DNA from 2 places in the Allobosea sp. TBD101 genome. Region 1 is predicted to be linked to the other one. Evidence: predicted binding sites of a transcription regulator. Region 1 holds the regulator's gene; the other holds the start of a gene.

Region 1 (15,622 bases):
CGTCTTGTGGACGTTGAAGCCGGCCGGAACGGCCGTGATCTTCTCGGTGATCTCCCTGAGCACCGCCGCCGGCACGCCGGTGGCGCCGCGGCGCGGATCGTCCTCGTCGGCGCGGATCGCCTTCATGCCGGCCCAGCGGCCGTCGAGCCAGTCGGCCTTGTTCGGCTTGAAAGCCTGGCCGGCGTCGAACTCGATTTCCAGCTTGCCCTTCCAGGCGGCGCGCATTTCGTCGAGCTCGCCGGCGGTGATCACGCCCTCGGCTTCGAGCTTGGCGCCATAGAGCTCCAGGGTCGACTTATGGCCGCGGATCTTGCGGTACATCAGCGGCTGGGTGAAGCCCGGCTCGTCGCCTTCGTTATGGCCGAAGCGGCGATAGCAGAACATGTCGATCACGACCGGCTTGTGGAACTTCTGCCGGAACTCGATCGCGACCTTGGCGGCGAAGACCACCGCTTCCGGATCGTCGCCGTTCACATGGAAGACCGGAGCCTCCACCATCTTCGCCACGTCGGACGGATAGGGCGAGGAGCGCGAATAGCGCGGATAGGTGGTGAAGCCGATCTGGTTGTTGATGATGAAATGCAGCGAGCCGCCGGTGCGGTGGCCCTTGAGGCCGGAGAGGCCGAGGCATTCCGCCACGACACCCTGGCCGGCGAAGGCCGCGTCGCCATGGATCAGCAGCGGCAGCACCTTGGAACGCTCGACGATGTCGCCGAACTGGTCCTGCTTGGCGCGCACCTTGCCGAGCACGACGGGGTCGACGATCTCGAGATGCGACGGGTTGGCGGTCAGCGAGATATGGACGTTGTTGCCGTCGAACTCGCGATCGCTGGAAGCACCGAGATGGTACTTCACGTCGCCCGAGCCCTCGACGTCATCAGGCGCGAAGGAGCCGCCCTTGAACTCGTGGAACAGCGCGCGATGCGGCTTGCCCAGAACCTGGGTCAGCACGTTGAGGCGGCCGCGATGGGCCATGCCGAAGACGATGTCGCGCACGCCGAGCGCGCCGCCGCGCTTGATGATCTGCTCCAGCGCCGGGACCAGCGCCTCGCCACCATCGAGGCCGAAGCGCTTGGTGCCGGTGAACTTGAGATCCAGGAACTTCTCGAAGCCCTCGGCCTCGACGAGCTTGTTCAGGATCGCCTTCTTGCCTTCCTTGGTGAAGGCGATCTCCTTGTCCGGCCCCTCGATGCGCTCCTGCAGCCAGGCCTTCTGCTCGGGGTCGGAGATGTGCATGAACTCGATGCCGACCGTGCCGCAATAGGTCCGCTGCAGGATCGCGACCATCTCGCGGATCGAGGCGAACTCCATGCCGAGCACGTTGTCGATGAAGATCTTGCGGTCGAGGTCGGCGTCGGTGAAGCCGAAGGCGGCCGGCGACAGTTCCTCATGGTCGGTGCGGCTCTCGATCCCCAGCGGGTCGAGCTTGGCATGGAGATGGCCGCGCATCCGGTAGGCGCGGATCAGCATGATCGCGCGCACGGAATCGCGGGTCGCCTGCTGCACGTCGGCTGCGGAAAGCGCGGCGCCGGCAGCCTTGGCCTTGGCGCCGAGCTTGTCGGAGATCACCTTCTCGACGACGGCCCAGTTGCCATCCAACGCCGAGACCAGCTCGCCATTGGCGACGACCGGCCAGTGCGGCTTTTTCCAGGACGCGCCCTTGGCATTCTGCAGGACGGCTTCCTTGTCGTCCTTCAGCGCACCGAAGAAGCTCTGCCACTGCTCGTCGACCGACTTGGGATCGGCCTCGTAGCGGGCATAGAGGTCCTCGATATAGGCAGCGTTGCCGCCATAGAGGAAGCCGGTCTGCGCGAGAGCCTCGTTGATGTCCTGGCGAGCCATGATGCTCCTGCCTTCCTTCGCCGCTTAAGCCATGTCCGAACCCCTGCCCGGACATCCTTGATTCTGCCGTCATGCCCGGGCCTGCCCGGGGCAACTCCTCGGGATTTGGCGGCGCGTCATGGCCGGCTCAAGGCCGGTCATGACGCGCCAAAACGCCTCAGCCCTTCAACACTTCGACCAAGGTCTTTCCAAGGCGCGCCGGCGAGGGCGAGACCCGGATACCGGCCGCTTCCATCGCCGCGATCTTGTCCTCGGCGCCGCCCTTGCCGCCCGAGATGATCGCGCCGGCATGACCCATGCGGCGGCCGGGAGGGGCCGTGCGGCCGGCGATGAAGCCGACCATCGGCTTCTTGCGGCCGCGCTTGGCCTCGTCCTTGATGAACTGCGCCGCGTCCTCTTCGGCCGAGCCGCCGATCTCGCCGATCATGACGATCGACTGGGTCTTGTCGTCGGCCAGGAACATCTCGAGCATGTCGATGAACTCGGTGCCCTTGACCGGGTCGCCGCCGATGCCGACGGCCGTGGTCTGGCCGAGGCCCTCGTTCGTGGTCTGGAACACCGCCTCATAGGTCAGCGTGCCCGAGCGCGAGACGATGCCGACATTGCCCGGCTTGAAGATGTTCGCCGGCATGATGCCGATCTTCGACTGGCCGGCGGTGACGACGCCCGGGCAGTTCGGGCCGATCAGGCGGGTCTTGGAGCCAACCAGCGAACGCTTGACGCGGACCATGTCAAGCACCGGGATGCCCTCGGTGATGCAGATCACCAGCGGGATCTCGGCATCGATCGCCTCGCAGATCGCGTCCGCAGCGCCCGGAGGCGGCACGTAGACGACCGAAGCGTCGGCGCCGGTCTTGGCCTTGGCCTCGTGCACGCTATCGAAGACGGGCAGGCCGAGATGGAGCGAGCCGCCCTTGCCCGGCGAGGTGCCGCCGACCATCTGCGTGCCATAGGCGATCGCCTGCTCGGAGTGGAAGGTCCCGTTCTTGCCGGTGAAGCCCTGGCAGATGACCTTGGTGTTCTTGTCGATCAGGATGGACATGTCTGCTCCTCAGGCCTTCTTGATCGCGGCGACGATCTTCTGCGCGGCGTCGTCGAGGTCGTCGGCGGGGATGACGTTGAGGCCGGACTCGCGGATGATCTGCTTGCCTTCCTCGACATTCGTGCCTTCGAGACGCACGACCAGCGGAACCTGAAGGCCGACGGCCTTCACGGCGGCGATGACGCCGCGCGCGATGACGTCGCACTTCATGATGCCGCCGAAGATGTTGACGAGGATGCCCTTCACCTTCGGGTCGGCGGTGATGATCTTGAACGCCGCCGTCACCTTCTCTTCGGAGGCACCGCCGCCGACGTCGAGGAAGTTGGCGGGCGATTCCCCATAGAGCTGGATGATGTCGAGCGTCGCCATGGCGAGGCCGGCGCCGTTGACCATGCAGCCGATCGTGCCGTCGAGCGCGATATAGGCGAGGTCGTACTTGGAGGCCTCGATCTCCTTCTCGTCCTCTTCAGTCGTATCGCGGAGCGCAACGACCTCGGGGTGACGATAGAGCGAGTTCGAGTCGAACGAGACCTTGGCGTCCAGGCACTTGAGCTGGCCCTGGGTGGTCACGATCAGCGGGTTGATCTCCAGCATGTCCATGTCCTTGGCCACGAACGCGTTGTAGATCTGGCCGAGCACGGTGCCGGCCTGCTTGGCGAGGTCGCCCTTCAATCCGAGGATGCGCGCCATGGCGCGGCCGTGATGCGGCATGATGCCGGTGGCCGGATCGACCGAGAAGGTCTCGATCTTCTCGGGCGTGTCATGGGCCACGGCCTCGATGTCCATGCCGCCCTCGGTCGAGACGACGAAGGCGATGCGCGAGGTCTCGCGGTCGACCAGGGCCGAGAGGTAGAACTCCTTCTCGATGTCCGAGCCGTCCTCGATATAGAGGCGGTTGACCTGCTTGCCGGCCTCGCCGGTCTGGATCGTGACCAGCGTGTTGCCGAGCATTTCCTTGGCGTGGGCCTCGACCTCGGCCACCGACTTGGCGAGGCGAACGCCGCCCTTGGCATCGGCCGGCAGTTCCTTGAACTTGCCCTTGCCGCGCCCGCCGGCGTGGATCTGCGACTTCACGACGTAAAGCGGCCCCGGCAGCTTCTTGGCGGCCTCGACCGCCTCCGCCACCGTCAGCGCCGGGAAACCGGCCGAAACGGGCGCGCCGAATTCCTTGAGGATGGCTTTGCCCTGGTATTCGTGGATGTTCATGTGCTCGGTTTCCCTGACAGCGACCGAAAATTGACGAAAGGGCGGCCGCGCGTATCCGCGCCGCCGCCCTTGCTTAAATCACGCGAGTGACGAGTCGATGTTCTTGCAGGCGTCGATCAGGCCCTGCACCGAAGCCACCGACTTCGCCAGCATCTCCTTCTCGGCGCCGTTGAGGCGGATCTTGACGACGCGCTCGACGCCCTTGGCACCGATCACGACGGGAACGCCGACGAACATGTCCTTGACGCCATACTGGCCCTTCAGCGCAGCCGCCGCCGGCAGGACGCGCTTCTGGTCCTTGAGATAGCTCTCGGCCATCGCGATCGCGGAGGCAGCCGGGGCATAGAAGGCCGAGCCGGTCTTGAGCAGGTTGACGATCTCGCCGCCGCCCTTGCGGGTGCGCTCGACGATGGCGTCCAGCTTCTCCTGCGTGGTCCACTTCATCTTGACGAGGTCCGGCAGCGGGATGCCGGCGACGCCCGAGTAGCGAACCAGCGGCACCATGTCGTCGCCATGGCCGCCGAGCACGAAGGCCGAGACGTCCTTGACCGAAACGTTGAACTCCTCGGCGAGGAAGTGGCGGAAGCGGGCGCTATCGAGCACGCCGGCCATGCCGCAGATCATGTTGGGCTTCAGGCCCGAGAACTTCTGGAGCGCCCAGACCATCGCGTCGAGCGGGTTGGTGATGCAGATCACGAAGGCCTTCGGGGCATACTGCTTGATGCCCTCGCCGACCGACTTCATCACCTTGAGGTTGATGCCGATCAGGTCGTCGCGGCTCATGCCGGGCTTACGCGGCACGCCGGCGGTGACGATGATCACGTCGGCGCCCTTGATGTCCTCGTAGGAGTTCGTGCCCTTGTAGCCGGCGTCGAAGCCGTCGACCGGGGCGGACTCGGCAATGTCCAGGCCCTTGCCCTGCGGAATGCCCTCGGCGATGTCGAACAGGACGATGTCGCCCAGTTCCTTGAGGCCGGCGAGGTGAGCGAGCGTGCCGCCGATCTGGCCGGAGCCGATGAGGGCGATCTTCTTACGGGCCATTGCCTAGTCCTTTGTTTCTGGCGCGACCATCGATCCGGCCTTTGCCGGCTTCGACATTCAAAATGCCTTGGCGCTGCGACAGGTCAGCTCCCCGGGGAGAACCGGCCAAACCGTGCGTTCCTTTGGCCCAAACCGGCCTTTTGCCGCAACCCTCGCCGCAAAAGCGGCTTTTCTCGGGCAGCGGACGCTACGCGCGATATTGCGCGAGAGCGGCTTATATTTTTCAATAGCTTAGATGAGACCGGCAATCGCACTCGGCTCCACCAGGAACGAAATCCGGCAATTACAATTTACAGATATTGTAATTCGTCACCGGATTATTCACACGATCCCGCTGCCGAGCACCCGCAAGATCACGCGGATCAGGGTCGAGAGCCGCGTATCGACCGAGGCCTGCGGCACGTCCGCCTCCAGTGCGAGCGAGGCCGGATGGATGAAGCGGTTGGTGGCGTCGATGACGAAGGCGATCGCCCGGTCGCGGTCGCGCGGCTCGAACACGCCGGTCGCCATGCCCTCGTCGACCACCCGTTCGAACAGGGCGCGCACGCGCGTGCGGTTGCGCCGGCTGATCGCGTGCCGCTTGGCCACCGCCAGCGACAAGGCCGCGAAGAGATGCGGCTCCTCGGTCAGCAGGTCGCGATTGGCCTTGGCAAGCGCCAGGATCAGGCGCTCGAGCTTGTCGTCGGCCGGGTCGGGTCCGTCGGCGACATCGGCGAGCCGGCGCTCGGTCGCCTTCAGCCAGACATCGACGACGGCGTCGATCAGCGCGCCCTTGGAGGGAAAGTAGCGATAGACATTGGCATGGGTCATGCCCGCCTCTTCCGCCACCGCGACGACGGTGAAGCGCTTCAGCCCGAACTTGCGCAGATGCTCGCCGGCGACCGTGAGGATGCGGGTCTCGCTCGGTTCGCGCTGCGGCATCGTCAGGTCTCCACCAGCCCCGTCGTATCCCCGCTCGCCGTGGAATCCGGCCGGCCATGCGGCATCGCCAGATACGCCTCGGAGCGCATCTCGATCAGGCGGGAGACGGTGCGGTCGAACTCGAAGGCCTCGCGCCCCTTGTTCGCGCGATAGAGCTCATGCGGTTCGGCCGCCGCCGAGGCGACGAGCTTCACATGATGCTCATAGAGCGTGTCGATCAGGATGATGAAGCGCTTGGCCTCGTTGCGCCGGTCGAAATCGAGGATCGGGATATCGTCGAGCACCAGCGTATGGAAGCGCTGTGCCAGCGCGATGTAGTCGGAGGCGCCATAGGCCTGCGCGCAGAGATCGGCGAAACCCGCCCGCGCCACGCCGCCGGCCGCCTGCGGCAGGACGAGATCGTGGCCCTGCACGGTGAGGACCGTACGCTGGCCCTGCGCCTTGCCCGACAGCGCCTTGAAGGCGGTATCGAGCGCAGCCTTCGCCTTCTCGTCGGCCGGGGCATGATAGACCGGCGCACCGCCCAGCTTCTCCAGCCGGAAATCGGTGCGCGCATCGAGCTTGAGCACCTCGACCTTGGTCTGCAGCAACGCGATGAAGGGCAGGAACAGCGCCCGGTTGAGCCCGCCCTCATAGAGCCGCGACGGCTCGACATTCGAAGTCGCGACCACCACCACGCCCGCCGCGAACAGCGCCGTGAACAGCCGCCCAAGGATCATCGCATCGGCGATATCGGTGACGGTGAACTCGTCGAAGCAGAGCAGATAGGCCTCCTCCGCCAGCGCGGCCGCAACCGGCGCGATCGGATCGGCGTCCTTGACCTCGCCGCTCTTGATCTTCTGGCGGAAGGCATTGATGCGGCCGTGGACGTCGGCGAGGAATTCGTGGAAGTGCACGCGGCGCTTGCGCTTCACCGGCGCCGCCTCGAAGAACATGTCCATCAGCATGGTCTTGCCGCGGCCGACCGAGCCCCAGACATAGAGCCCTTTCGGCACCGCCGCCGTGTCCGGCTTCTTGCCGAAGAGCCAGCCGAGCGCGCTGCCCTTGCGGGCCAGGCGCCGGGCGGCCAGCGTTTCGGTCAGCGCCTGGAGCTTCTTGACCACCACGACCTGCGCGGGATCGCGCTCGATGGCGCCCGCCTCGACCAGGGCGGCATAACGGTCGGTGATCGAGGCTGACATGACGGCGGGCGCTGGCGATCCAGAAAAGACCTCACCGGGTTACGGCAGCCCTGCCCTCATCGCAAGCCCGCCGAGCACTCGCGGCGAAAGGCCTTACGCCGGCAGAGTTGCGACGAAGTCGCGTGTGCGCGCCTGCTTCGCTGCGACGAGGATGATCCGGGGCGCTCCCTGCTCGACGATCTCGCCGCCCTCCATGAAGGCGATGTCGTCGGCGACCTCGCGCAGGAAGCCCGGCTCATGCGTCGCCACGATCATGGTCAGGCCCGAGCCTGCAAGCCCGCGGATCACATCGAGAACCTCGCCCGCGGCGTCCGGATCGGGCCCGGCCATCGGTTCGTCCAGCAGCATCAGCCTCGGCCTCGCCGCCAGTGCCCGCGCGATGGCGAGGCGTTGCCGCTGCCCGCCCGGGAGTTCACTCGGATAGGAATCGCGCCGGTCTGCCAGCCCGACCCTCTCCAGCGCCGCCATCGCCTCCATGACGATCTCCCTGCGCGGCCGCCTCAGCAGGGCGAGCGGCCCCTCGATGACATGCTGCAGGGCGGTCATGTGGTCGAGCAACTCCGAGCGCTGCGACACCATGCCGATGGCTGGGTGACGGCGCACGCCCCCCGGTTCGACCGGCTCTCCGTCGATCTCGATCGAGCCCTGATCGATCGCCTCGCTTTGGCCGATGCAGCGCAGCAGCGTCGATTTGCCCGCACCCGGCGGCCCGATGATGCACTGAACCTGCCCCGGTTCGACCGCGAGCGAGACGTTGTTCAGCGCGATCTGCGGGCCAAAGCGCTTGCTCACGCGCGTGATCGCGACGGCAGCGCCTTCCGCCTTCGTGATCTGCGCCGCACTCAACGTCGCGCCCTCCCGCACTGGCCTTCAAGAATGGCCTTGGAGGCCATAGCGCCCGATCTTCGGCAAGGCCAGCCCGGCGAAACCTCCCGCTCGCCCGCGCGTTATCGCGAAGGAGGACGCGCCATGCACACCATTCTGCCTGCCCCGGACCATGTCGCCGCCTATCGCCTGTCGCGGACGCTGACGGCTGAGGATATCGACGCGATCGTGGCCGATATCGAGGCACGGCTGACCCGCCACGAGAAGCTCGGCATCCTCGCCGACATGACCGATTTCACCGACATGACACTCGCCGCAGCCTGGAAGGACGCGCGCTACAGCATCGGCAAGCTCTGGGAGCTCAGGCGCTTTCCGAAGGAGGCCGTAATCACCGACAGGGGCTGGCTCGCCGGCTTCGTCGATCTGCTCGACCCGGCGATCCCCTTCGTCAAGGTCCGCGCCTTCAAGCCCGAGGACTATGACAAGGCGCTGAGCTGGGTCGGCGATATCGAGGGCGGGCCGGACGCCTGAGGCTTACGCGGCTCCGCTGCGCGCGAAGGTCTCGTCGAAGGCGTAGCCCGCGCCGCGCACGGTGCGCAGCGGGTCCTTGGCATCGCCCGGCGTGATCGCCTTGCGCAAACGCCCGACATGGACGTCCACCGTGCGCTCGTCGATATAGACGTCGCGGCCCCAGACGGCGTCGAGCAATTGGGCGCGCGAATAGACCCGGCCCGGCGCCTGCATCAGGAATTCCAGCAAACGGAACTCGGTCGGCCCGAGATGCAGTTCGTTGCCCGCCCGCCGGACACGCCGCGTCGTGCGGTCGAGTTCGAGGTCGCCGGCCGCGAGCAGGCCCGCGACGTGACCGGGCTTCGCCCTGCGCAGCAGCGCCTGGATGCGCGCGATCAGCTCCGGCAGCGAGAAGGGCTTGACGACATAGTCGTCGGCGCCGGTCGCAAGGCCACGAACCCGCTCGGTCTCCTCGCCGCGCGCCGTCAGCATGATGATCGGCACGCGCTCGGTGTCCCGCCGCGAGCGCAGGCGCCGGCAGAGTTCGATGCCGGACAGGCCCGGCAGCATCCAGTCAAGCAGGACGAGATCGGGCGTGTGATCGCGCAGGTGCAATTCCGCATCGTCCCCGCGCGCGACGCTGTCCACCTCGAAGCCCTCGGCCTCAAGGTTGTAGCGCAGCAGCAGGGTGAGCGGCTCCTCGTCCTCGACGATCAGGATGCGTGCGGCCATGCTTCTTTTCCGTCCGTCATTCGAGCCTGCCGTCATGCTCGCCCCTGTGGCGAGCATCCACGTCTTGAACGGCACCTGCCAGGACGAAGACGTGGATGGTCGGGACAAGCCCGACCATGACGGAAAGGCTACGGCACTTCGTGTTCGTTCAGTTTCCCGTCACCGCTTCGACCTCGATATTGGTCGTATCGAGCTTGGGACGGTTCACATCGAGGGAATCGCCGGTGACGAGGTAATGGATGGTCTCGGCGATATTGGTGGTGTGGTCGCCGATGCGCTCGATGTTCTTCGCGCAGAACAGCAGATGCGTGCAGAAGGTGATGTTGCGCGGATCTTCCATCATGTAGGTCAGGAGTTCGCGGAACAGCGAGGTGTAGAGCGCGTCGATCTCGTCGTCGCGCTTCCAGACCTCGAGCGCCTTCTGCTCGTTGGTCGCGGCATAGGCGTCGAGCACGTCCTTGAGCTGGGCCTGCACGAGACGGCTGATATGCTCGAGGCCGACGACCGCGCGATGCGGCGGCTGGAACTGCCCGGCGATGGCGACGGCGCGCTTGGCGATGTTCTTGGCGAGATCGCCGACGCGCTCGATGTCGGAAGCGAGGCGGATCGCCGAGATCAGCTCGCGCAGATCCTGCGCCAGCGGCTGGCGCCGGGCGATGGTGAGCACGGCCTTCTCCTCGACCTCACGCTGGAGATTGTCGAGGCGCTGGTCGGCCGAGATGATCTTCTGGGCGAGCGCGGTGTCGCGGCGAACCAGCGCGACCGTGGAATCGCCCAGCATGCGCTCGGCCATGCCGCCCATTTCGGCGAGGCTGCGGCGGATGCCTTCGAGATCGGTGTCGTAGGAGCGGACGATATGGTCGGTCATGGCGTTGTCCTCCGGCACATCGGGCCGAAAAGTGGAAACCGGTTTTCGGGCAAGCCGATGCGAAACTAAATGTCGCTTAGCCGAAACGGCCGGTGACGTAGTCCTGGGTCTGCTTCTTGGCGGGGTTCATGAAGATCGTGTTGGTCGGCGCGAACTCGATGACCTCGCCGAGATACATGAAGGCCGTGTACTGCGAGATGCGCGCCGCCTGCTGCATGTTGTGCGTCACGATCGCGATGGTGAAGTCGCTCTTGAGCTGCTCCAGCAGGTCCTCGATCTTGCCGGTCGAGATCGGGTCGAGCGCCGAGGTCGGCTCGTCGAACAGGATCACCTCCGGCTTCTGCGCGATGGTGCGGGCGATGCACAGGCGCTGCTGCTGGCCGCCGGAGAGGCCCATGCCCGAGCTCTTCAGCTTGTCCTTGACCTCGTCCCAGAGCGCGGCACGGCGCAGGGCACCCTCGACGCGGTCGTCGAGCTCCGATTTCGGCGGCTTCTCGTAGAGGCGGATGCCGAAGGCGACGTTGTCGTAGATCGACATCGGGAACGGCGTCGGCTTCTGGAAAACCATGCCGACGCGCGAGCGCAGCTCGTTCACATCGACGTCCTTGCCGATGATGTTGCGGCCATCGAGCATGATCTCGCCTTCGGCGCGCTGCTCCGGATAGAGCGAGTAGATGCGGTTGAAGATGCGCAGCAGGGTCGACTTGCCGCAGCCCGACGGGCCGATCAGCGCCGTGACGTGGCGGTCGCGGAAGTCGAGATTGATGTTCTTCAGCGCCTTGTGCTCGCCGTAGTAGAAATCGAGGTTCTTCACCGCGATCCGGACGGGCGCCTCGGCATCGAGCGACTGGGGGGAGAGTTCAAGGGTCGAAAGCATCGACATGGGTCCTCAAGGTCGGTCGCGACCGGGTTGGTTTCAGGCTCACTTGCTGCCGGCGACGATGCGCCGGGCAATGATCGAGAGCACGAGGATCGAGACGGTGATGATGAGCGAGCCGGCCCAGGCGAGCTGCTGCCAGTTCTCGTAAGGGGCGGAGGCGAACTGGTAGATCGTCACCGGCAGGTTCGAGACGCCGCCGACCAGCGTCGGCGAGAACCAGAAATTGTTGTTGAGCGCGGTGAAGAGCAGCGGCGCGGTCTCGCCGGCGATGCGGGCGAGCGCCAAGAGGATGCCGGTGACCATGCCGGCCTTGGCCGCGCGCCAGGTCACCGAGGTGATGACGACGGAGGGCGGCGCGCCGAGCGCGGCGCCGGCTTCACGCAGCGGACCGGGCACGAGGTTCAGCATGTCCTCGGTGGTGCGCACGATGACCGGGATCGCGATGATGCCGAGCGCGACGCCGCCGGCCCAACCGGAATAACCGCGGAACGGCTCGACCAGGATGACGTAGACGAACAGGCCGATCAGGATCGACGGTGCCGAGAGCAGGATGTCGTTGATGAAGCGGATCAGGTTGGCGAGCTTCGAGCCGCGGCCGTATTCCGCAAGCCAGGTCCCGGCCAGCACGCCGATCGGCGTGGCGATCGCGATGCCGAGGAAGGTCAGCACGAAGGAGCCGACGATGGCGTTGGCGATGCCGCCGCCTTCCGTGCCGGGGCCAGGCGTCACCGCCGTGAAGGTCGCGATCGAAAGGCCGCCGACGCCCTTCACCACGAGCATGCCGAGGATCCAGAACAGCACGAAGATGGCGATGAAGGTGAAGCCGGTGGCGATGATCTTCATAAGCCGGTCGGCGGTGCGGCGCGACTGGCGCACGCGCGCCCAGGGCTGATGAGGCAGTTCGCGAGGCGTGGTCGTCATGGTCATGGGGTTGAGCCTCAGTAGCGCTTGACGCGGGCGACCAGCAGTCGCGCGATGACGAGGACGACGAAGGTGACGAAGAACAGGATGCAGCCGAGCGCGATCAGCGCGTTGAGCTGCAGGCCGAGCGCCTCGTTGAATTCGTTGGCGATGCGCGAGGCGATGGTCGAGCCGGGATCGAGGATCGAGGCGGAGAGCCGGTTGGCGTTGCCGACGACGAAGGTCACCGCCATGGTCTCGCCGAGCGCACGGCCGAGGCCGAGCATCACCGCGCCGATGATCGAGACGCCGGCCTGCGGCACCAGCACATGGCGCACGACCTCCCAGGTCGTGGCGCCGATGCCGTAGGCGCTTTCGCGCAGCACGGAGGGGATCTGCTCCAGCATGTCGCGCGTGATCGAGGCGATGAAGGGGATGATCATGAAGGCCAGGATGATACCGGCCGTGAAGATGCCCAGCCCCGAGGGCGAGCGCGCATAAAGCACGGTGCCGACGATCGGCATGCCCTCGACGATGTTCGAGAGCGGGATCTGCACATATGCCGCGAAGAGCGGCACGAAGACGAACAGGCCCCACATGCCGTAGATGATCGAGGGCACGGCGGCGAGCAGCTCGATCGCGGTCCCGACCGGCTTCTTGAACCAGGCCGGGGCGAGCTGCGTCAGGTAGACCGCGATGCCGAGCGAGAGCGGCACGCCGATCACCAGCGCGATCAGCGCCGTCGAGAGCGTGCCGACGATCGCCGGCCAGGCGCCGTATTGCTCGTTCTGCGTATCCCAGACGCTGGAGGTGATGAAGCCGAGACCGAATTCGCGGAAGGCCGGCCAGCCGCCGATCACCATCGAGGCCATGATGGCCGCGAGCAGCACCAGCACCAGCAGCGCCGCCGCGAAGCTGGCATTGCGGAAAACGAGGTCGAAGGTCGCCTTCGGCGCCTTCCGCACGATCGGCGTCGCGCCGGGAATGCTCGTCATGTCGGTTGCTGCGGTCATCCGCGAAGGCTCCGGTGGCGTTGCCGGGATCGTCGGATTACCCGCCCGACCCCAGCCCTCATCCTGAAGAGCGCCCGAAAAGGGCTCCTCAGGATGAGGGCTTGAAGAGTGCAGCGAGGCGGATCGAAACCCGCCTCGCCCTTGTCGGTGGCAGCGATCAGAAGATCGGCTTGCCGGAATTGTCGGTCACGCCCTTCCAGGCATTGCGGACCTGGTCCTTCACATTCGCCGGCAGGGCGACGTAGTCGAGGTCGCTGGCCAGCTTGTCGCCGGACTTGTAGGCCCACTCGAAGAACTTCAGCGCGGCCTGCACCTCTTCCGGCTTCTCCGGCTTGGCATGGACCAGGATGAAGGTCGCCGAGGTGATCGGCCAGGCTTCCGCGCCCTTCTGGTTGTTGAGCGAGATGCCGAAGCCCGGCTGCTCGCTCCAGTTGGCGTTGGCGGCGGCGGCCTGGAAGGCCTTCTCTTCCGGCGCCGGGAAGTTGCCGTCGGCATTCTTCACCAGGGCATGGGAGAGCTTGTTCTGCTTGGCATAGGCATATTCGACATAGCCGATCGAGTTGGCGACCTGCTTGACCGAGGCGGAGACGCCCTCATTGCCCTTGCCGCCGATGCCGACCGGCCACTGCACGGCGGTGTTGGTGCCGAGCTTCGACTTCCAGTCGGCCGAGACCTTGGAGAGATAGTCGGTGAACACGAAGGTCGTGCCCGAGCCGTCCGAGCGGTAGACCGGGTTGATGTTCGCGTCCGGCAGGGTGACGCCGGCATTGAGCGCGACGATCTTCGGGTCGTTCCACTTCTTGATGTCGCCCATGTAGATCTGGGCGATGATCTCGCCCGAGAGCTTGAGCTTGCCCGGCTCGACGCCGGCGATGTTCACGGCCGGCACGACGCCGCCCATCACGGTCGGGAACTGGATCAGGCCGTCCTTGGTCAGGTCTTCGCCCTTGAGCGGGGCGTCGGTGGCGCCGAAGGCGACGGTCTTGGCCTTGATCTGGCGGATGCCGCCACCCGAGCCGATCGACTGGTAGTTCAGGCCGGTGCCCGTCTCCTTCTTGTAGGCCTCGGCCCACTTCGCATAGATCGGAAAGGGGAAGGTCGCGCCGGCGCCGGTGATGTCGGCAGCCTGGGCGGAACCGGCGATCCCGGCGGCAACGGCCGCGAGAACGAGAATCTTGCGCATGTGAGATGTCCTCATCTGGTCGCTCTATCTAGCGGCCCTGTCAGAACACCCTCTGTATGACAGCCAAATGACAATCCGTCATGAAAGCTGTCACGAAGGCCTGTCATGCACGGGCTGGCCGACGTGGATGATCGGGAATCCTCCCAGCTGGCACCACTCTTGTCATTCCGGGGCTTCGCGCAGCGGAGAACCCGGAACCCACGACCAGGCGAGCCCTTGGCAACCGCATGATCGCGAACGCGAACCCAGTCGTGGGTTCCGGGTTCGCGCCTGCGGCGCGCGCCGGAATGACAAGCGGGCCGCTCGAAACCGCCAAGCGTCACCCAAGCTTAGCCGTTGGCGTGCCCGGCCGCGAAACGCGGCAGGATCGCCCTGAAGGTCGCGCCCTCGCCCGGCTTGCTCTCGATCGTCAGGCGTCCGCGGTGGCGCAGCACGATATGCTTGACGATGGCGAGGCCCAGGCCGGTGCCGCCCGTCTCGCGGCTCGCTGCGGTGTCGACCCGGTAGAAGCGCTCGGTCAGGCGCGGCAGATGCTCCGGCGCGATGCCCGGCCCGTGGTCACGTACGCTGAAGCTGGCCTCGCTCTCGCCGGTCTCGACGGTGATCGCAACCTCCCCACCGGGCTTGCCGTATTTGATCGCGTTCTCGACGAGATTCTCCATCAGGCGCAGCAATTCGTCGCGGTCGCCCGGCACCTGCAGCGCCTCGCGCGGCGTCTTCAGCGCCAGCGTGACATCGCGCTCCCTTGCCATCAGCGTCAGCGAATCCACGATTTCGCGGGCAATGCCGGCGAGATCGACCGGCGTGTCCGGCGCGACATGGGCGCGCTGCTCGATCCGCGACAGCGAGAGCAGGTCGTCGACGAGCCGCGCCATGCGCAGGCCCTGCTCGCGCATGATGCCGAGGAAGCGCTCCCGCGCCCGCTCGTCGTTGCGCGCCGGCCCCTGCAGGGTCTCGACGAAGCCGAGCAGCGAGGCGAGCGGCGTGCGCAATTCATGGCTGGCATTGGCGACGAAATCGACGCGCATGCGCTCGATCACGCGCTGCTCGCTCAGGTCCTGAAAAGTCAGCAGCGTCGCATGGCGCAGGCCGCTGTCACGCAGCGCGGCGATATGGATGCGGAAAGTCCGCTCGACCGGCACCCGCTCGACGAGCTCGACGGTCTTGCGGCCGCCCTCCAGCGCCACCTGCTCGATCGCATCGTTGAGATCGGGGTCACGCAGCACCAGCGCGAGAAGCTTGCCGACGGCAACACCGGGGATCAGCGCCTGCATGGCCGGGCTCAGCGCCTGCGCCACGCCCTGTCCGTCGAGCAGCACGGCCGGCGCACCGATCGCCTCGATCACGTCCCGCACCAGCGCGGCATTGGAAGCGGAGAGATCGACCATGGGAAGCCCGGAGACAGACGGCGGATGCCGACGGGGCCTCTTCCTGAGCGGAAGCGCGGCAGGCGTCAATTCCCTTCCGCGACCCGGAGC
Region 2 (15,622 bases), 1.4 Mb from region 1:
AAGCCGCCGCCGGGCGCGTCGCGATCCTTGATCGGCGCGAACATGGTGCCGAGATAGAGCGCCGCCCCGTCCGGATACTGATGATGCGGGCCGATCATCTGCGCGGCGAGATCGGCCGGGTCGCGGCTAATTTTTGCGATCGAGGAGGAGCCTTCCAGCCGGAAGCCGTCTTCGCCCTCGACCGTCAGCGTCACCGTGGTCTGGCGGACATGGTCGAGCGTGAAGCCGGCATCGAACAGGCGGATGAAGGGGCCGACCGCGGCAGCGGCATTGTTGTCCTTGGCCTTGCCGAGCAGGAGCGCCGAGCGGCCCTCGACATCGCGCAGGTTGACGTCGTTGCCGAGCGTGGCGCCGACGATGCGTCCGTCCGAGGCGACGACCAGCACGATTTCGGGCTCGGGATTGTTCCAGCTCGAGGCCGGATGCAGGCCGGCATCCGCGCCGGTGCCGACCGTCGACATCGGCGGGGCCTTGGTGAAGATCTCGGCGTCCGGCCCGATGCCGACTTCGAGATATTGGCTCCAGGCGCCCTGCTTGATCAGCACCTCCTTGAGATGCATCGCCTCGGGCGAGCCGGGCTTGAGCTTCGACAGGTCGTCGCCGATCAGCTTGCCGATCTCGGTGCGGATCGTTGCAGCCGCGGCCGGGTTGCCGCGTGCCTTCTCCTCGATCACGCGCTCCAGCATCGAGACAGCGAAGGTGACGCCGGCCGCCTTCACCGCTTGCAGGTCGAGCGGGGAGAGCAGCCAGGGGCGCTGCGGATCGCGGCCATCCACAGGCGTGTTGGCGAGAATGTCGGCTAACGAACCGATCGCCTCGCCCTCGGCTGCGCGCAGGGCTGCGGCCGGGTCGGCGCTCTCGCAGAGATCCCGGCTGGTGGGGAAGCTCCGGGTCACGTCGACGACCTGTCCGCCGCGGAGCGTCACCACGGCCGGGCCGCCGAGATCGGGCCGCCAGACGCGGCCGGCCAGCGCCGCCGCATCGGCATCCGCGGGCAGGGTCGTGGTCATGGCGAGGTCGAGACTGGGCATGGCGGCATCCACGGGCGGATTCGGGTCGGGAGCGCAGATCAGCCGGTTATGCCGGAATGTGCAAGCGAGAGGCCGGCGCGATTCATGCCGGGCCGGACCCAGACCTAAGGCGGATTGCGCCGGTCGTCATCGATTTGTCATTGAAATGTCGCCTGCGCTTCATGCTAGCTTGCGCACCAACGACAAGAACCGCGGCGGCGCCCGCCTGCGGAAGGGAGACATTCCATGAGCATCAAATCGCGCATCCTGATGTCGGTCGCTGCCTTCGCGCTGGCCGGTGCCGCGCCGGCCCTGGCGCAGACCGAGATCCAGTGGTGGCACGCGCTGACCGGCGCCAACAACGACGTCGTCGTCAAGCTCTCCGAGGACTTCAACGCCTCGCAGAAGGACTACAAGGTCGTTCCCGTTTACAAGGGTTCCTATCCCGACACGCTGAACGCCGGCATCGCCGCCTTCCGCGCCGGCCAGGCCCCGCACATCCTGCAGGTCTTCGAGGTCGGCACCGGCACGATGATGTCGGCCAAGGGCGCGATCAAGCCGGTCCACGAGGTCATGAAGGAAGCCGGCGAGAAGTTCGACCCGACCGCCTATCTGCCCGCCATCACCGGCTATTACTCGACGGCCAAGGGCGACATGCTCTCGATGCCGTTCAACTCCTCGTCGATGGTGATGTGGTACAACAAGGACGCCTTCAAGAAGGCGGGCCTCGACCCCGAGAAGCCGCCGAAGACCTGGCCCGACACCTTCGCGGCCGCCAAGAAGCTGAAGGCCGCCGGCTACGACAAGTGCGGCGTCTCGAACGCCTGGGCGACCTGGGCCAATATCGAGCAGTTCGGCGCCTGGCATAACGTGGCGCTCTCGACCAAGGTCAACGGCATGGCCGGCTTCGACGCCGTGCTGAACTTCAACAAGAGCCCGGCTTTCCTCAAGCACTGGACCAATCTGGTCGAGCTGCAGAAGGACAAGACCTATGACTATTCCGGTCGCACCAACAATGGCGAAGGCCGCTTCACCTCGGGCGAATGCCCGATCTTCCTGACCTCCTCGGGCTTCTTCGGCAATGTCAGGGCGAACGCCAAGTTCGACTGGGGCAATGCCGCGATGCCGTATTATCCCGACGTGCAGGGCGCTCCGCAGAACTCGATCATCGGCGGCGCTTCGCTCTGGGTGATGGGTGGCAAGAAGGCCGACGAGTACAAGGGCGTCGCGAAGTTCTTCACCTTCCTCTCGAATGTCGATCGCCAGGTGAAGCTGCATACCGAGTCGGGCTACCTGCCGATCACCAAGGCGGCCTACGAGAAGGTCAAGGCGTCCGGCTTCTACAAGGACAAGCCCTATCTCGAGACCCCGATCCTCGAGCTGACCAACAAGGCTCCGACCGACAACTCGAAGGGCCTGCGCTACGGCAGCCTGGTCCAGATCCGCGACATCTGGTCGGAGGAGCTGGAGGCGGCGCTGAACGGCCAGAAGTCGCCGCAGGCGGCACTGGATGCGGCGGCCGAGCGCGGCAACCAGATGCTGCGCCAGTTCGAGCGCACCGCGGCCCGCTAAACGCTTAGCTCTTGAAAACCCAAGGCCATCCCGGACACTCTCCATCCGGGATGGCCGTCTCGTTCCAGGGAAGCCGATGCAGAAGAATGCATACTTCAAGGGGCTGACGATCCCCTTCCTGCTGCTTCTGCCGCAGCTCGCCATCACCGTCGTGTTCTTCTACTGGCCGGCGACCCAGGCGGTCTGGCAGAGCTTCCTGCTCGAGGATGCCTTCGGCACATCGACGGAATTCGTCTGGTTCGAAAACTACCAGATGCTCTTCGCCGATCCCGGCTACCTCAAGGCCTTCATCAACACGGCTGTCTTCTCGACCTTCGTCTGCGTGTTTTCGCTCTCGATCGCGCTGCTTTTCGCCGTGATGGCGGACCGCCAGATCCGGGGCGCCGAGGTCTACAAGACGCTGCTGATCTGGCCTTATGCGGTGGCGCCCGCGATCGCCGGCGTGCTCTGGATCTTCATGTTCGATCCCTCGCTCGGCATGCTCGCCCGCGGCCTGCAATCGCTTGGCGTCCCGTGGAATCCGCGGCTCAACGGCAACCACGCCATGCTGCTGGTCATCCTGGCCGCGACCTGGAAGCAGATCAGCTATAATTTCCTGTTCTTCCTCGCCGGCCTGCAATCGATTCCGAAAAGCGTGATCGAGGCGGCGGTGATCGACGGCGCCCGGCCGATGCGCCGGTTCTGGACCATCGTCTTCCCGCTGCTCTCGCCGACGACCTTTTTCCTGCTCGTCGTCAACATCGTCTACGTCTTCTTCGACACCTTCGGCATCATCGACACGGTGACCGGAGGCGGCCCCTCGGGCGCGACCGAGACGCTGGTCTACAAGGTCTTCTCGGACGGCAAGGGCGGCTCCAATCTCGGCGGCTCGGCGGCCCAGTCGGTGCTGCTGCTGATCATGGTGATCGGGCTGACGGCGGTGCAGTTCCGCTTCATCGAGCGCAAGGTCAGCTACTGATGTCCTCCGTGCTCTGGATGGACCTCACTGCCGAGGAGTTGCGCGCCAAGGCGGCGACCGACACGATCGTCGTCCTGCCGGTGGCTTCGATCGAGCAGCATGGTCCGCATCTGCCTGTCGGCGTCGACACGATCCTGTGCAGCGGCGTCTGCAAGGCGGCGGCCGAGCGCGCCGGCGATGTCGACGTCGTCGTCGCGCCGACGCTCTGGTGCGGCATGGCCGAGCATCACATGGCCTTCGGCGGCACCTTCACCTTCGACATCCCGACCTATCGCGCGGTGTTGCTCGCCTTCCTCAGGAGCATCGAGCGCCACGGCTTCCACCGCGTGCTGATCGTCAATGGCCATGGCGGCAACATCGCCGCGCTCACCGCCTTCCTGCCCGACTTCGCCCGCGAGACACGGCTGCATGTCGAGGCGACGACCTATTTCATGCTGGCGCAGGACGCGTTCCCGCCCTTGCTTGAAGACCAGAAGGGCGTCCAGCATGCCTGCGAGGTCGAGACCTCGATGATGATGGTGCTGGCGCCGGGCTCGGTGCGCGAGCCGCGCCTGGCCGAGGCCTTCGGCGCCCGCGACGGCCTGCCGGGGCGGCCGACCGTCTCGCGCCACCGCTCCTTCCGGGAGATGACCGAGACCGGTGTGATCGGCGATGCCCGCCGTGCCACGCCCGAGAAGGGGCAGGCCTGCCTCGATGCCTGTGCGGACGCGCTGGCCGGATTGCTGCGCGAAATGGGGAGGGCCGCCTGATGGTCGAAGACCGCCGCCTGGGCGACGCGATCGCCTATGTCATCCTGACGATCGGCGTGCTGATCGTCGCCTTCCCGGTCTGGCTGACCTTCGTCGCCTCGACCTGGGACGCCGCGACCGTGATCAACGGCCAGATGCCGCTCTATCCCGGCCCGTATTTCCTGGAGAACTACAAGCGCATCCTCTTCGTCGGCACCTCGAGCACGACGCGCGAGCCGGTGATCGGGATGATGGTGAACTCCTTCATCATGGCGATCACGATCGCGCTCGGAAAGATCTTCATCTCCGTGCTCTCGGCCTATGCGGTGGTCTATTACCGCTTCCCGTTCCGCATGGCGGCGTTCTGGATCATCTTCATCACGCTGATGCTCCCGGTCGAGGTTCGCATCTTCCCGACCTTCAAGATCGTCTCCGACCTGAACATGCTCGACACCTATCAGGGCCTCGCCATCCCGCTGATCGCCTCGGCGACGGGCACGCTGCTGTTCCGGCAGTTCTTCATGACGATCCCCGACGAATTGCTCGAAGCCTCGAAGATCGACGGTGCCGGCCCCTTCAGGTTCTTCAAGGACACGCTGCTCCCGCTCTCGATGACGACGATCGCCGCGCTCTTCGTCATCCAGTTTATCTATGGCTGGAACCAGTATCTCTGGCCGCTTCTGGTGACGACGAAGGATTCGATGCAGACCATCGTCATCGCCATCAAGAAGATGATCGTCACCGCCGACGCCCTGACGGAATGGCAGCTCGCCATGGCCACCGCCATGCTGGCGATGCTGCCGCCCGTCTTCGTCGTCATCGCCATGCAGAGGCTCTTCGTGAAGGGCCTGGTCGAAACCGAGAAGTAATCCGCGAATGGCCCAGGTCACTCTCAGCAACGTCAAGAAGGTCTATGCCGGCGGCGTCGAAGCCGTGAAAGGCGTCTCCTTCGACATCCCCGATGGCGGCTTCTGCGTCCTCGTCGGCCCCTCCGGCTGCGGCAAGTCCACGCTCCTGCGCATGGTCGCCGGGCTGGAGACGATCTCGTCCGGCGAGGTCGCGATCGGCGAGCGCGTCGTCAACCAGGTCGAGCCGGCCGACCGGGATATCGCCATGGTGTTCCAGAACTATGCGCTCTACCCGCATATGAACATCTACGACAACATGGCCTACGGACTGCGCAACCGCGGCACGCCGAAGGACGAGATCGACAAGCGCGTCAAGGAAGCCGCCCGCATCCTCGCGATCGAGCCCTTCCTGGAGCGCCGGCCGCGCCAGCTTTCCGGCGGCCAACGCCAGCGCGTCGCGATGGGCCGCGCCATCGTGCGCAAGCCGCAGGTCTTCCTCTTCGACGAGCCGCTCTCGAACCTCGACGCCAAGCTGCGTGTCCAGATGCGCGTCGAGATCAAGAAGCTGCAGCGCGCCCTCGGCGTCACCTCGATCTACGTCACCCACGATCAGGTCGAGGCGATGACGCTCTCCGACAAGCTTGTCGTGATGAATGCAGGCCAGGTCGAGCAGATCGGCCTGCCGGCCGAGGTCTATCGCAAGCCGGCGAGCAAGTTCGTCGCCACCTTCATCGGCTCGCCGCCGATGAACATCCTGCCCGGCCTCGTCGACGGCTCCGGCATCGTCGCGCTCGGCGACACCATCATCGAGGTTCGTGACCTCCGCGAGGACCTGGCGGCGCAGGCGCCGGTCGAGGTCGGCCTGCGCCCCGAGGATGTCGAGATCGCCTCGGAAGGGCAGGCGGGCTCGCTGCCCTTCGATGTCGAGTTCATCGAGGAACTGGGCGCGACCCAGCTCTTCCATGGCAAGCTCTCGGGCCACCCCTTCGTGATGCAGGCGGCGACCGGGGAGGTCGCGGCGCAGGAAGGCCGGCTCTGGATCACTGTCGATCCCGACAAGGTCCATGTCTTCGACCCGAAGACGGGCGCGCGGCTGGGGAAGGGCTGAGGGGCGCATTTCGCGCTCTTCGTCATGGTCGGGCTCGTCCCGACCATCCACGTCTTCATTCGTGTCATGCGGTGTTCAAGACGTGGATGCTCGCCACAAGGGCGAGCATGAAGCTGTAAGCTCGGCCTAGCTCAAGCCGCCAGATCAGCCACCAGCGCGTCGAGTAGCAGCGCGCCGTCGGGCGTCGCCGCGAGCCGCCCGCCCGCACGCTCCATCAGCAGCTTCTGCTCGATCAGGCTGGCAACGCGCTTGGCGTTGAGCGCACGTCCGGCCAGCGCCTTGAACACCTTGGGATCGATGCCCTCGACGAGGCGAAGCCCCATCAGCAGGTACTCGTCGCCCTGGGCTTCCGCGCTGAGGCGCTCGTCCTCGACCAGCGCATGGCCCTCGGCCTCGACGCGTTCGAGCCAGACTTCCGGCCGCTTCTCCGTCGAATGCGCCATGCGGCCTTCGCTCGTCACCAGCCGGCCGTGGGCGCCGGGGCCGATTCCGGCGTACTCGCCATAGTGCCAATAGACGAGGTTGTGCCGGCACTCTGCCCCCGGCCGGGCATGGTTCGATATCTCGTAGACCGGCAGGCCGTGCTTGGCCGTGATCTCCTGCGTCGTCTCGTAGAGCGCAGCGCCCGCATCATGGTCGGGAATGGCGAGCTTGCCGGAACGGAACAGCCGTTCGAAGGCGGTGCCGGGCTCGATCGTCAGCTGGTAGAGCGAGAGATGTTCGGCCGCATGGCTGATCGCCAGCTCCAGCTCGGCGCGCCACAGGGCGGGCGTCTGCAAGGGCGAGCGGGCATAGATCAGGTCGAAGGAGTAGCGCTCGAAATACTGGCGCGCGATCGCGACGGCGGCGAGCGCCTCCTCGGCCGAATGCATCCGGCCGAGCGCCTTGAGATCGGCATCGTTCAGCGCCTGCACCCCGAGCGAGACGCGGTTGACGCCGGCCGCCCGGAAATCGCGGAAGCGCCCGGCCTCGACGCTGGTCGGATTGGCCTCCAGCGAGACCTCGCAATTGGGGTCGACAGCCCAATGCTCGCCGATGGCGTCGAGGATCGCGCCGACCGTGCGGCCCTCCATCAGCGAGGGCGTGCCGCCACCGAAGAAGATCGAGGACACCGTGCGGCCCGGCACCAGCGCGGCCCGGTGCGCGATCTCGCGGCGGAAGGCGGCGATATAGCGCTGCTGGTCCGGCGGCTGCAGCCGGACATGGGAGTTGAAGTCGCAATAGGGGCATTTGGCCAGGCAGAACGGCCAATGCACATAGACGGCGAAGCCCGCATCCGCGGTCGGATGCAGGATGGAAGGCCGCGCTGCGAGGGCGGCCGGGGCGCTCACGCCGGTTTCCTCAGGCAGGCGGCTGCCAGCTCATGGAAGGCGCGCGCGCGATGCGACAGGCCGGGCGAGCCATCGGCCGGAATGCCGTGCTTCTCCTCGGCCGTCATTTCGCCGAAGGTCTTCTCGTGGCCCTCCGGCAGGAAGACCGGATCGTAGCCGAAGCCGCCGAGGCCCCGCGCCTGCTCGGTCACCGTGCCGAAGACGCGGCCCTCGAACAATTCCTGATGGCCGTCCGGCCAGGCGATCACCAGGGCCGAGACGAAATGCGCCTTGCGTTTCTCCGGCGTGATCGCGCCGCGCTTGGCGAGTTCCATCTGCACCCGCCCGATTGCCGGGGCGAAATCCTTGCCCGGTCCCGCCCAGTTGGCAGAGAACAGTCCGGGCGCGCCGTCGAGCGCGTCGATGCAGATGCCCGAGTCGTCGGAGAGCGCCGGCAGTCCGCTGGCGCTCGCGGCGGCAACCGCCTTGATCGCCGCGTTCTCCGAGAACATGGTGCCGTCCTCGACCGGCTCGGGCAGGCCGAGCTCCCCGGCCGAGACGAGCTCGATGCCATAGGGCGCCAGCAATTCGCGCATCTCGCGCAACTTGCCCTGGTTATGGGTCGCGATCACGACCTTGCCGGTGAGGAGGCGGTGCTCCGACATCTCTTCTTATCCTCTGGAACCACGCCGTCATCCCGGGCTTGACCCGGGATCCATCGAAGAGCGTCCCACTCTACAATGGATCTCGGATCTCCGCTTCGCTGCGTCCGGGATGACGCCGTGTTCTATGACGATGACTACGCCACCGCCGCCTTCTGCAGTGTGACGAGCTGGGAGACGCCGCCCTTGGCGAGCTTCAGCAGCGACAAAAGCTCCTCCTCGGAGAAGGGCGCGCCTTCGGCGGTGCCCTGCACCTCGACGATGCCGCCGGAGCCGGTGATGACGAAGTTCGCGTCTGTCTGCGCGCCGGAATCCTCGACATAGTCGAGATCGATCACCGGGTTGCCGGCGACGATGCCGCAGGAGATCGCGGCGACATGGTCCTTGAGCGGGTTCGTGCCCTTGAGCAGGCCGCGCCCTTCCATCCATTTCAGCGCATCGTGCAGCGCGACCCAGGCGCCGGTGATCGAGGCGGTGCGGGTGCCGCCATCGGCCTGGAGCACGTCGCAATCGACGACGATCTGGCGCTCGCCGATCGCGGTCAGGTCGACCACGGCGCGCAGGGAACGGCCGATCAGGCGCTGGATTTCCTGCGTGCGGCCGGAGGGCTTGCCGGAGGTGACCTCGCGGCGCGTGCGCTCATGCGTGGCGCGCGGCAGCATCGAATACTCGGCGGTGACCCAGCCCTTGCCGGTGCCGCGCAGCCACGGCGGCCCCTTTTCTTCGACGGTCGCGGCGCAGAGCACCTTGGTCTCGCCGAACGTCACCATGCAGGAACCCTCGGCATAGCGCACCACGCCGCGTTCGAGCGTGACCTTGCGCATCTCGTCGGCGGCGCGTTTGGAGGGTCGCATGAAATATTCCTGTCTTGCGGGGAAGTGGCGGCTTGTAGGCGTTTGCGCCGCACGCGGCAAGGTACGGAGCAGTTCTGCCCCTTGATCCCTGCGCCTTGCATGACGACAATAGGACGAGAACGACGGTTCGCCTGAAAAGGTTCATGAGCGCCCATACGCCCCGCCCCGAGACGATGAGCAGCCTGGTCGAGACCGACCAGCGCTCGCGCGAGATTTTTCGCCAGATCGTCGACGGCTATCTGACGACGGGGGAGCCCGTCGGCTCGCGCAATATCGCGCGCCTGCTGCCGAGGGCGCTGTCGCCCGCGACGGTGCGCAACGTCATGACCGACCTCGAAATGGCCGGCCTGATCTATGCGCCGCACACTTCCGCCGGGCGCTTGCCCACGGAGAGGGGCCTGCGCTTCTTTGTCGACGCGATGATGGAGGTCGGCAACCTCACGACCGAGGAGCGCTCGCGCATCGAGGCGCAGATCAGGGTCGCTGCCAGCAACCGCAATCTCGACCAGACCCTGACCGAAGCCTCGGCCCTGCTCTCCGGCCTGTCGCGCGGCGCCGGCGTCGTCGTCACCACCAAGGCCGATGTCCGGCTGAAGCATATCGAGTTCGTCCGGCTCGACCCTGCTCGCGCGCTGGTCGTGCTCGTCTCCGAGGACGGCACGGTCGAGAACCGCCTGCTGGCTTTGCCGCCCGGCCTCCCGGCCTCGGCACTGAGCGAGGCCGCGAATTTCCTCAACGCCCGTATCCTCGGCAAGACGCTGGCCGAACTGCGCGGCGAGATCGGCGGGCAGCGCGAACTGATGGAGCGCGAGCTCGACGTGCTGACGGCCCGCCTCGTCGAAAGCGGCATCGCGACCCAGGCCGGCCCCGGCAGCGACCGCCATCTCATCGTGCGCGGCCAGGCCAACCTGCTCGACGATCTCCGGGCGCAGGAGGACCTCGAGCGCATCCGCATGCTCTTCGGCGATCTGGAGACGCAGACCGACGTCATCGACCTCTTGACCCGGGCCGAGGATGGCGACGGTGTGCGCATCTTCATCGGCTCGGAGAACAAGCTGTTCTCGATGTCGGGGTCATCGATGGTCGCCGCGCCTTTCCGCGACGCCGAGCAGCGCATCGTCGGCGTCGTCGGCATTATCGGCCCGACGCGCCTGAACTATGCTCGCATCGTCCCGATGGTCGACTACACCGCCAAGGTCGTCGGCCGCCTGCTCGACGGCAGCCGCTAGGCCAGCCTCGAGGCCCTGAGTTGGCTTTGCGGGCGGAAGCGGCTATCGAGCGGGCAAATCATTCCTTTCCGCAATTCAGGTGCGAGCCATGTCCGAGCAGCTTCCCGACCGTCTTTCCGTCAATCCCGAGAGCCCCTTCTACAATGAAGAGGTGCTGGCCCGTGACATCGGCATCCGCTTCAAGGGCGTCGAGAAGACCAATGTCGAGGAATATTGCGTCTCCGAAGGCTGGGTGAAGGTCGCCGCCGGCACCGCCAAGGACCGCTTCGGCCGTCCGATGACGATCACGCTCAAAGGCCCGGTCGAGCCTTATGTCCGCGGCAACGCCGAGGGCTGAGCCTTCTTGTCATTCCGGGGCTTCGCGTAGCGAAGGACCCGGAAACCACGACTGGGCGAGCCGCTAGTCGTGGGATGTCAAATGCCTCACCCAGTCGTGGGTTCCGGGTTCACGCCTGCGGCGTGCCCCGGAATGACAACGGTGGCTCAAGCCAGGCTCTTGTAGAAAAACGTCGAGCCGCAATCGGCGCCATCCGGCATCAGCGCATAGCGCGGGATGGTGCCGGCCTCGGTCCAGCCCAATCGGTTGTAGAGTCGCCGCGCCGCGCCGTGCTCGTCCGTGTCGAGTACCAAGAGGTCGCGGCCTTTTTCCCGCGCGATCGCCTCGGCGCGCTGCATCAGCGCCTCGCCGATGCCTTGTCGGCGCGCACGCGAATGCACCAGCACCTTGGCGATCTCGGCGCGGTGCGGCTGGTTCGGCTTGCCGATCAGGTGGAGCTGGGCGGTGCCGACGAGGCCGTCGCCGTTTCGCGCAGCCAGCAGGATGATCTGCCCGCTCGCGACGCCTGCCGCGACATCGCGCCAGAAGCGCTCGTAATCGGCGGCCATATTCCAGTTCATGAAGCCGACCGAGGCGCCGTTGGCGACGCTGTCGCGCAGGATTTCCGCCAGCGCCGGGATGGCCCCCTCGGTAGCCTTGGCGTCGAGCGTTTCGATGGAAGCGGCGAGGCTGGTCGCGTTCATGCGATATGTCCCGGAAAGGCGCCGCTTCTCGCAGCGAGGATGACGGCGTAGCGGACGGGCGCGTCGCCCGGATTGCGGTAGATGATCGGGCCGCGCAGATGCATCTGCAGGCAGTCGCCCTCGGCGAGCTCGTGGCGGATGCCTTCGACGGTGAGGTCGAGCCGGCCGCGCAGCACCCAGATCTGCTGGTCGAGCGCGGCGGCGCCCGTCGCATTGTCGAGCCTCACCTCGGCTCCGGCCGGAAGCTCCACCTCGACGATCTCGAAGCCCGACCCCGTTCCACGCGGCGAAACGTTGCGGCGCAGATAACCGCTCGTCGGATCGCGCCAGACCGGCTGGGCGTCGTGGCGCGCCAGCGGCCCGCTTCCTGCATTCTCCTCCAGCAAGGCCGAGAGCGAGAGACCGAGCCCGGAGCCGAGCCGGACCAGCAGCGCCGCAGTCGGGCTCGATTCGCCGCGCTCGACGCGGGAGATCATCGCTCGGCTGACACCGCTGCGCTCGGCAAGCACGTCGAGCGTCAGGCCATGGCGCTGGCGGGCAGCCTTGAGGCGCTGCCCGAGCATGCGGTCGATCTCGGTATCGTGGTCGAACTCCATGGCTGAGAATAATTCTTAGATATTGGAATTTGCAAGTTGCATTTGGAGATTTCGAAACTCTCCGCCGTCATCCCGGACAAGCCGTGAAGCGGCGCCGATCCGGGATCCATGCCGGAACCTTCGTTGGATACGCTCAGGCATGGATCCCGGGTCTTCGCTGCGCTTCGCCCGGGATGACCGCAGAGTTTATGGTCACCGGGCGAGCTTCGAAACGCGCAACCGCTTGGCGCGACGCGGCATCACTGCTATGGCGCGCGCATGAGCACCCGTTCCATCGACAATATCCGCAACTTCTCGATCGTTGCCCATATCGACCACGGCAAGTCGACGCTGGCTGATCGCCTGATCCAGCAGACCGGCACTGTCGCGGCCCGCGACATGAGCGAGCAGATCCTCGACTCGATGGATATCGAGAAGGAGCGCGGCATCACCATCAAGGCGCAGACGGTGCGGCTGGACTACAAGGCCCAGGATGGCAAGGACTATGTCCTGAACCTGATGGACACCCCCGGCCATGTCGACTTCGCCTATGAGGTCTCGCGCTCGCTCGCGGCTTGCGAGGGTTCGCTGCTGGTGGTCGACGCCTCGCAGGGCGTCGAGGCGCAGACGCTCGCCAACGTCTATCAGGCGCTCGACGCCAACCACGAGATTGTAACGGTCCTCAACAAGATCGATCTGCCGGCCGCCGAGCCGGAGCGCATCAAGCAGCAGATCGAGGATGTGATCGGCCTCGATGCCTCCGAGGCGGTGCCGATCTCGGCCAAGACAGGTCTCAATATCGAGGGCGTGCTCGAGGCGATCGTCCAGAAGCTGCCGGCGCCGAAGGGCGATCCCGATGCGCCGCTCAAGTGCCTGCTGGTCGACTCATGGTACGACGCCTATCTCGGCGTCGTCGTGCTGGTGCGCGTCATCGACGGCGTGCTGAAGAAGGGCATGACGATCCGGATGATGCGGGCCAACGCCTCCTATGGTGTCGATCGCGTCGGCGTGTTCAAGCCCAAGATGACCGAGGTCAAGCAGCTCGGCCCCGGCGAGGTCGGTTTCTTCACCGCCTCGATCAAGGAGGTCGCGGATACCGCCGTCGGCGACACCATCACCGACGAGAAGAAGCCGATCGCGGAACCGCTGCCGGGCTTCAAGCCGGTGCAGCCGGTGGTGTTCTGCGGCATCTTCCCGGTCGACGCCGCCGATTTCGAGGTGCTGCGCGCCGCGATGAGCCGGCTGCGGCTGAACGATGCCTCGTTCTCCTACGAGATGGAGACCTCGGCCGCGCTCGGCTTCGGCTTCCGCTGCGGCTTCCTCGGCTTGCTGCATCTGGAGATCATCCAGGAGCGGCTGGAGCGCGAGTTCAACCTCAACCTGATCTCGACCGCGCCGTCCGTGGTCTACCGTCTCAAGCTGCGCGACGGCACCACGCTGGAACTGCACAACCCGGCCGACATGCCGGACGTGATGAAGATCGAATTCATCGAGGAGCCCTGGATCAAGGCGACGATCTTCACGCCCGACGAATATCTCGGTTCCGTGCTGAAGCTTTGCCAGGACCGCCGCGGCATCCAGACCGATCTGTCCTATGTCGGCTCGCGCGCCAAGGTCGTCTACGACCTGCCGCTGAACGAGGTGGTGTTCGACTTCTACGACCGGCTGAAGTCGATCTCGAAGGGCTATGCCTCCTTCGACTACGCGATCACCGATTATCGCGAGGGCGACCTCGTGCGCATGTCGATCCTGGTCAATGCCGAGCCGGTCGATGCGCTCTCGATGCTGGTCCACCGCTCGCGTGCCGACGCCCGCGGCCGCGCCATGTGCGAGAAGCTCAAGGAGCTGATCCCGCCGCACATGTTCCAGATCCCGGTCCAGGCCGCGATCGGCGGCAAGATCATCGCCCGCGAGACCATCCGCGCGCTGCGCAAGGACGTCACCGCCAAGTGCTATGGCGGCGACGCCACGCGTAAGCGCAAGCTTCTGGAGAAGCAGAAGGAAGGCAAGAAGAAGATGCGGCAGTTCGGCAAGGTCGAAATCCCGCAGGAAGCCTTCATCGCCGCCCTCAAGATGGACGATTGAGCCGGCACGGCCTGTACTTCGTTCTTTCAGGAAACACGCCGTCATCCCGGACAAGCAGCGAAGCTGCGCCGATCCGGGATCCATGCCTAAACCGTTCCGGAATGGATCCCGGGTCTTCGCTTCGCTACGCCCGGGATGACCAGCGTGGGTGGGGCAAGCTGCGATCGATCAGAGCGCCTCGGCTCCGAGCTTCGCCTGCCAATGGGCGAGGCGCTCCTTCAGCACGCGATCCAGCACATAGGCGATATCCTCGTCCTCCAGCCTTTCCAGTGCCTCGAAGCGGAAGGCCTCGGGGCCATGCGCGTTCCACGCCGCCTGCATGGAGCGTTGGCGGTGGCTGCCATGGCGGAGCGTGAAGCGCAGCCGGTTCTCGATCGTGGAAAGATCGGGCGCGCGGCCGACCCATGTCAGCCCGGCCGCCTCGCAATGGAAGGCGAAGATGCCCGCCACCGTCTTCCGTTCCTTGTAGGCGGCCGTCGCCGCCCTCCTGTCAGCCATCTGCATCGGTGCAACCCATCCTTCCGTGATGGGTGTTCTAATAGTACCCGGATTTTAATAAGGCAATATTTTATCCGGGTAATTTAATCCGGTCAGCTGGACGGCCGCGCCCGCACCGCCGCCATGATGAAATCGGTGGTCGCAGCGATATAGGTCTCGATCGATGTGCCGCGCTTCCGGTACTTGGCGCGCTTCACATACCATTCCTGCAGCAGCGGCTTGATCAGCGCGGCGACGAGATCGATATCCGCGATCGAGAAGACGCCGTCGGCCGTGCCGCGCCGCAGGACCTCGGCGATCATCGTCTCGGTCGCGGCCTCGCTGTCGATGGCCTGCCGGCGCTCAGCTGCAGGAAACGACTTCGCCTCCATGAAGGCGAAGACGAACCAGGGCTGCATGACCTCGGTCAGGCGGATATGGCTCTCGATCACCCAGGCGAGATGGCGCCGCGGATCGCCGGCGATAGCGGCAGGCGGCGTCCCGAGCGCTTCCTGCGCCGCGTGCGCGACCTCGCCGAGGATCATCGCCAGCAGCGTCGTCTTGTTGGGGAAATAGGCATAGAGCCCGCCCATGCTGAGGCCGGAGGCCTCTGCGAGATCGCGCAGGCTGGTGGCGTGAAAGCCCTGCCGGTTCGAGAGTTTGAGCGTGGCCTCGACGATGCGCGCGAGATTGGCGACGGCGACATGCGGCTTGCGCACGCGGATGGTGTCGCGATGCCGTTCGAAGATGCGCTGGCAGAGCGCCTCCATCGAGAAAGCGCTGGCGTCGTCCTTTTGATCCGCCGGCTGCACCCTGTCCGCGCCTCTGCCTGAGCCAAGCTTCCGCTGTCGAAGCAAGCCTATTGCAAGCGTGGGTGGATCGCCATAAAAATAGCGAGCGATCGCTCGATTTTTGGTGGAGGAATCGCCGCGATGTTCGAGGATCTTTCAGGCCGGACGGCTTTGGTGACGGGGGCGTCCGGCGGGCTGGGGCTGCATTTCGCCAGGCTGCTCGCGCGACACGGCGCCGATGTGACGCTGGCCGCGCGAAGGCAGTCTGCGCTGGATCAGGCGGGCGCCGAGATCGCCGCGGCGGGCGGCAGCGCGAAACATCTGGTTCTGGACGTGGCCGATGCCGCCTCGATCGCGGATGCGCTCGACGGTCGGCATTTCGACATCCTCGTCAA

Evidence for each region. The regulator PhoB, encoded in region 1, activates phosphate uptake and scavenging genes when phosphate is short. The targets are predictions, from matches to a motif close to TGTCATNNANCTGTCAT.
Region 2: the regulator PhoB is predicted to act here: its motif matches at 1,156-1,172, upstream of ugpB (sn-glycerol-3-phosphate ABC transporter substrate-binding protein UgpB).

What each region holds. Positions count from the first base shown of each region.
Region 1 covers NZ_CM187543.1:1,514,358-1,529,979, reverse strand. The annotation lists gene AC6RIC_RS07155 (2-oxoglutarate dehydrogenase E1 component) at 1-1,842, opposite strand, end outside; gene sucD (succinate--CoA ligase subunit alpha) at 2,000-2,884, opposite strand; gene sucC (ADP-forming succinate--CoA ligase subunit beta) at 2,894-4,090, opposite strand; gene mdh (malate dehydrogenase) at 4,169-5,131, opposite strand; gene AC6RIC_RS07135 (TetR/AcrR family transcriptional regulator) at 5,453-6,052, opposite strand; gene zapE (cell division protein ZapE) at 6,055-7,233, opposite strand; gene AC6RIC_RS07125 (amino acid ABC transporter ATP-binding protein) at 7,327-8,079, opposite strand; gene AC6RIC_RS07120 (SpoIIAA family protein) at 8,203-8,589, shown strand; gene phoB (phosphate regulon transcriptional regulator PhoB) at 8,593-9,300, opposite strand; gene phoU (phosphate signaling complex protein PhoU) at 9,449-10,168, opposite strand; gene pstB (phosphate ABC transporter ATP-binding protein PstB) at 10,245-11,051, opposite strand; gene pstA (phosphate ABC transporter permease PstA) at 11,091-11,975, opposite strand; gene pstC (phosphate ABC transporter permease subunit PstC) at 11,987-12,961, opposite strand; gene pstS (phosphate ABC transporter substrate-binding protein PstS) at 13,119-14,144, opposite strand; gene AC6RIC_RS07085 (ATP-binding protein) at 14,474-15,532, opposite strand.
Region 2 covers NZ_CM187543.1:85,739-101,360, reverse strand. The annotation lists gene AC6RIC_RS00475 (fumarylacetoacetate hydrolase family protein) at 1-1,031, opposite strand, end outside; gene ugpB (sn-glycerol-3-phosphate ABC transporter substrate-binding protein UgpB) at 1,257-2,582, shown strand; gene ugpA (sn-glycerol-3-phosphate ABC transporter permease UgpA) at 2,659-3,540, shown strand; gene AC6RIC_RS00460 (creatininase family protein) at 3,540-4,289, shown strand; gene ugpE (sn-glycerol-3-phosphate ABC transporter permease UgpE) at 4,289-5,137, shown strand; gene AC6RIC_RS00450 (sn-glycerol-3-phosphate import ATP-binding protein UgpC) at 5,145-6,224, shown strand; gene hemW (radical SAM family heme chaperone HemW) at 6,356-7,555, opposite strand; gene rdgB (RdgB/HAM1 family non-canonical purine NTP pyrophosphatase) at 7,552-8,199, opposite strand; gene rph (ribonuclease PH) at 8,334-9,050, opposite strand; gene hrcA (heat-inducible transcriptional repressor HrcA) at 9,194-10,279, shown strand; gene AC6RIC_RS00425 (DUF3297 family protein) at 10,368-10,616, shown strand; gene AC6RIC_RS00420 (GNAT family N-acetyltransferase) at 10,763-11,299, opposite strand; gene AC6RIC_RS00415 (helix-turn-helix domain-containing protein) at 11,296-11,895, opposite strand; gene lepA (translation elongation factor 4) at 12,154-13,959, shown strand; gene AC6RIC_RS00405 (GIY-YIG nuclease family protein) at 14,128-14,463, opposite strand; gene AC6RIC_RS00400 (TetR/AcrR family transcriptional regulator) at 14,550-15,206, opposite strand; gene AC6RIC_RS00395 (SDR family NAD(P)-dependent oxidoreductase) at 15,369-15,622, shown strand, end outside.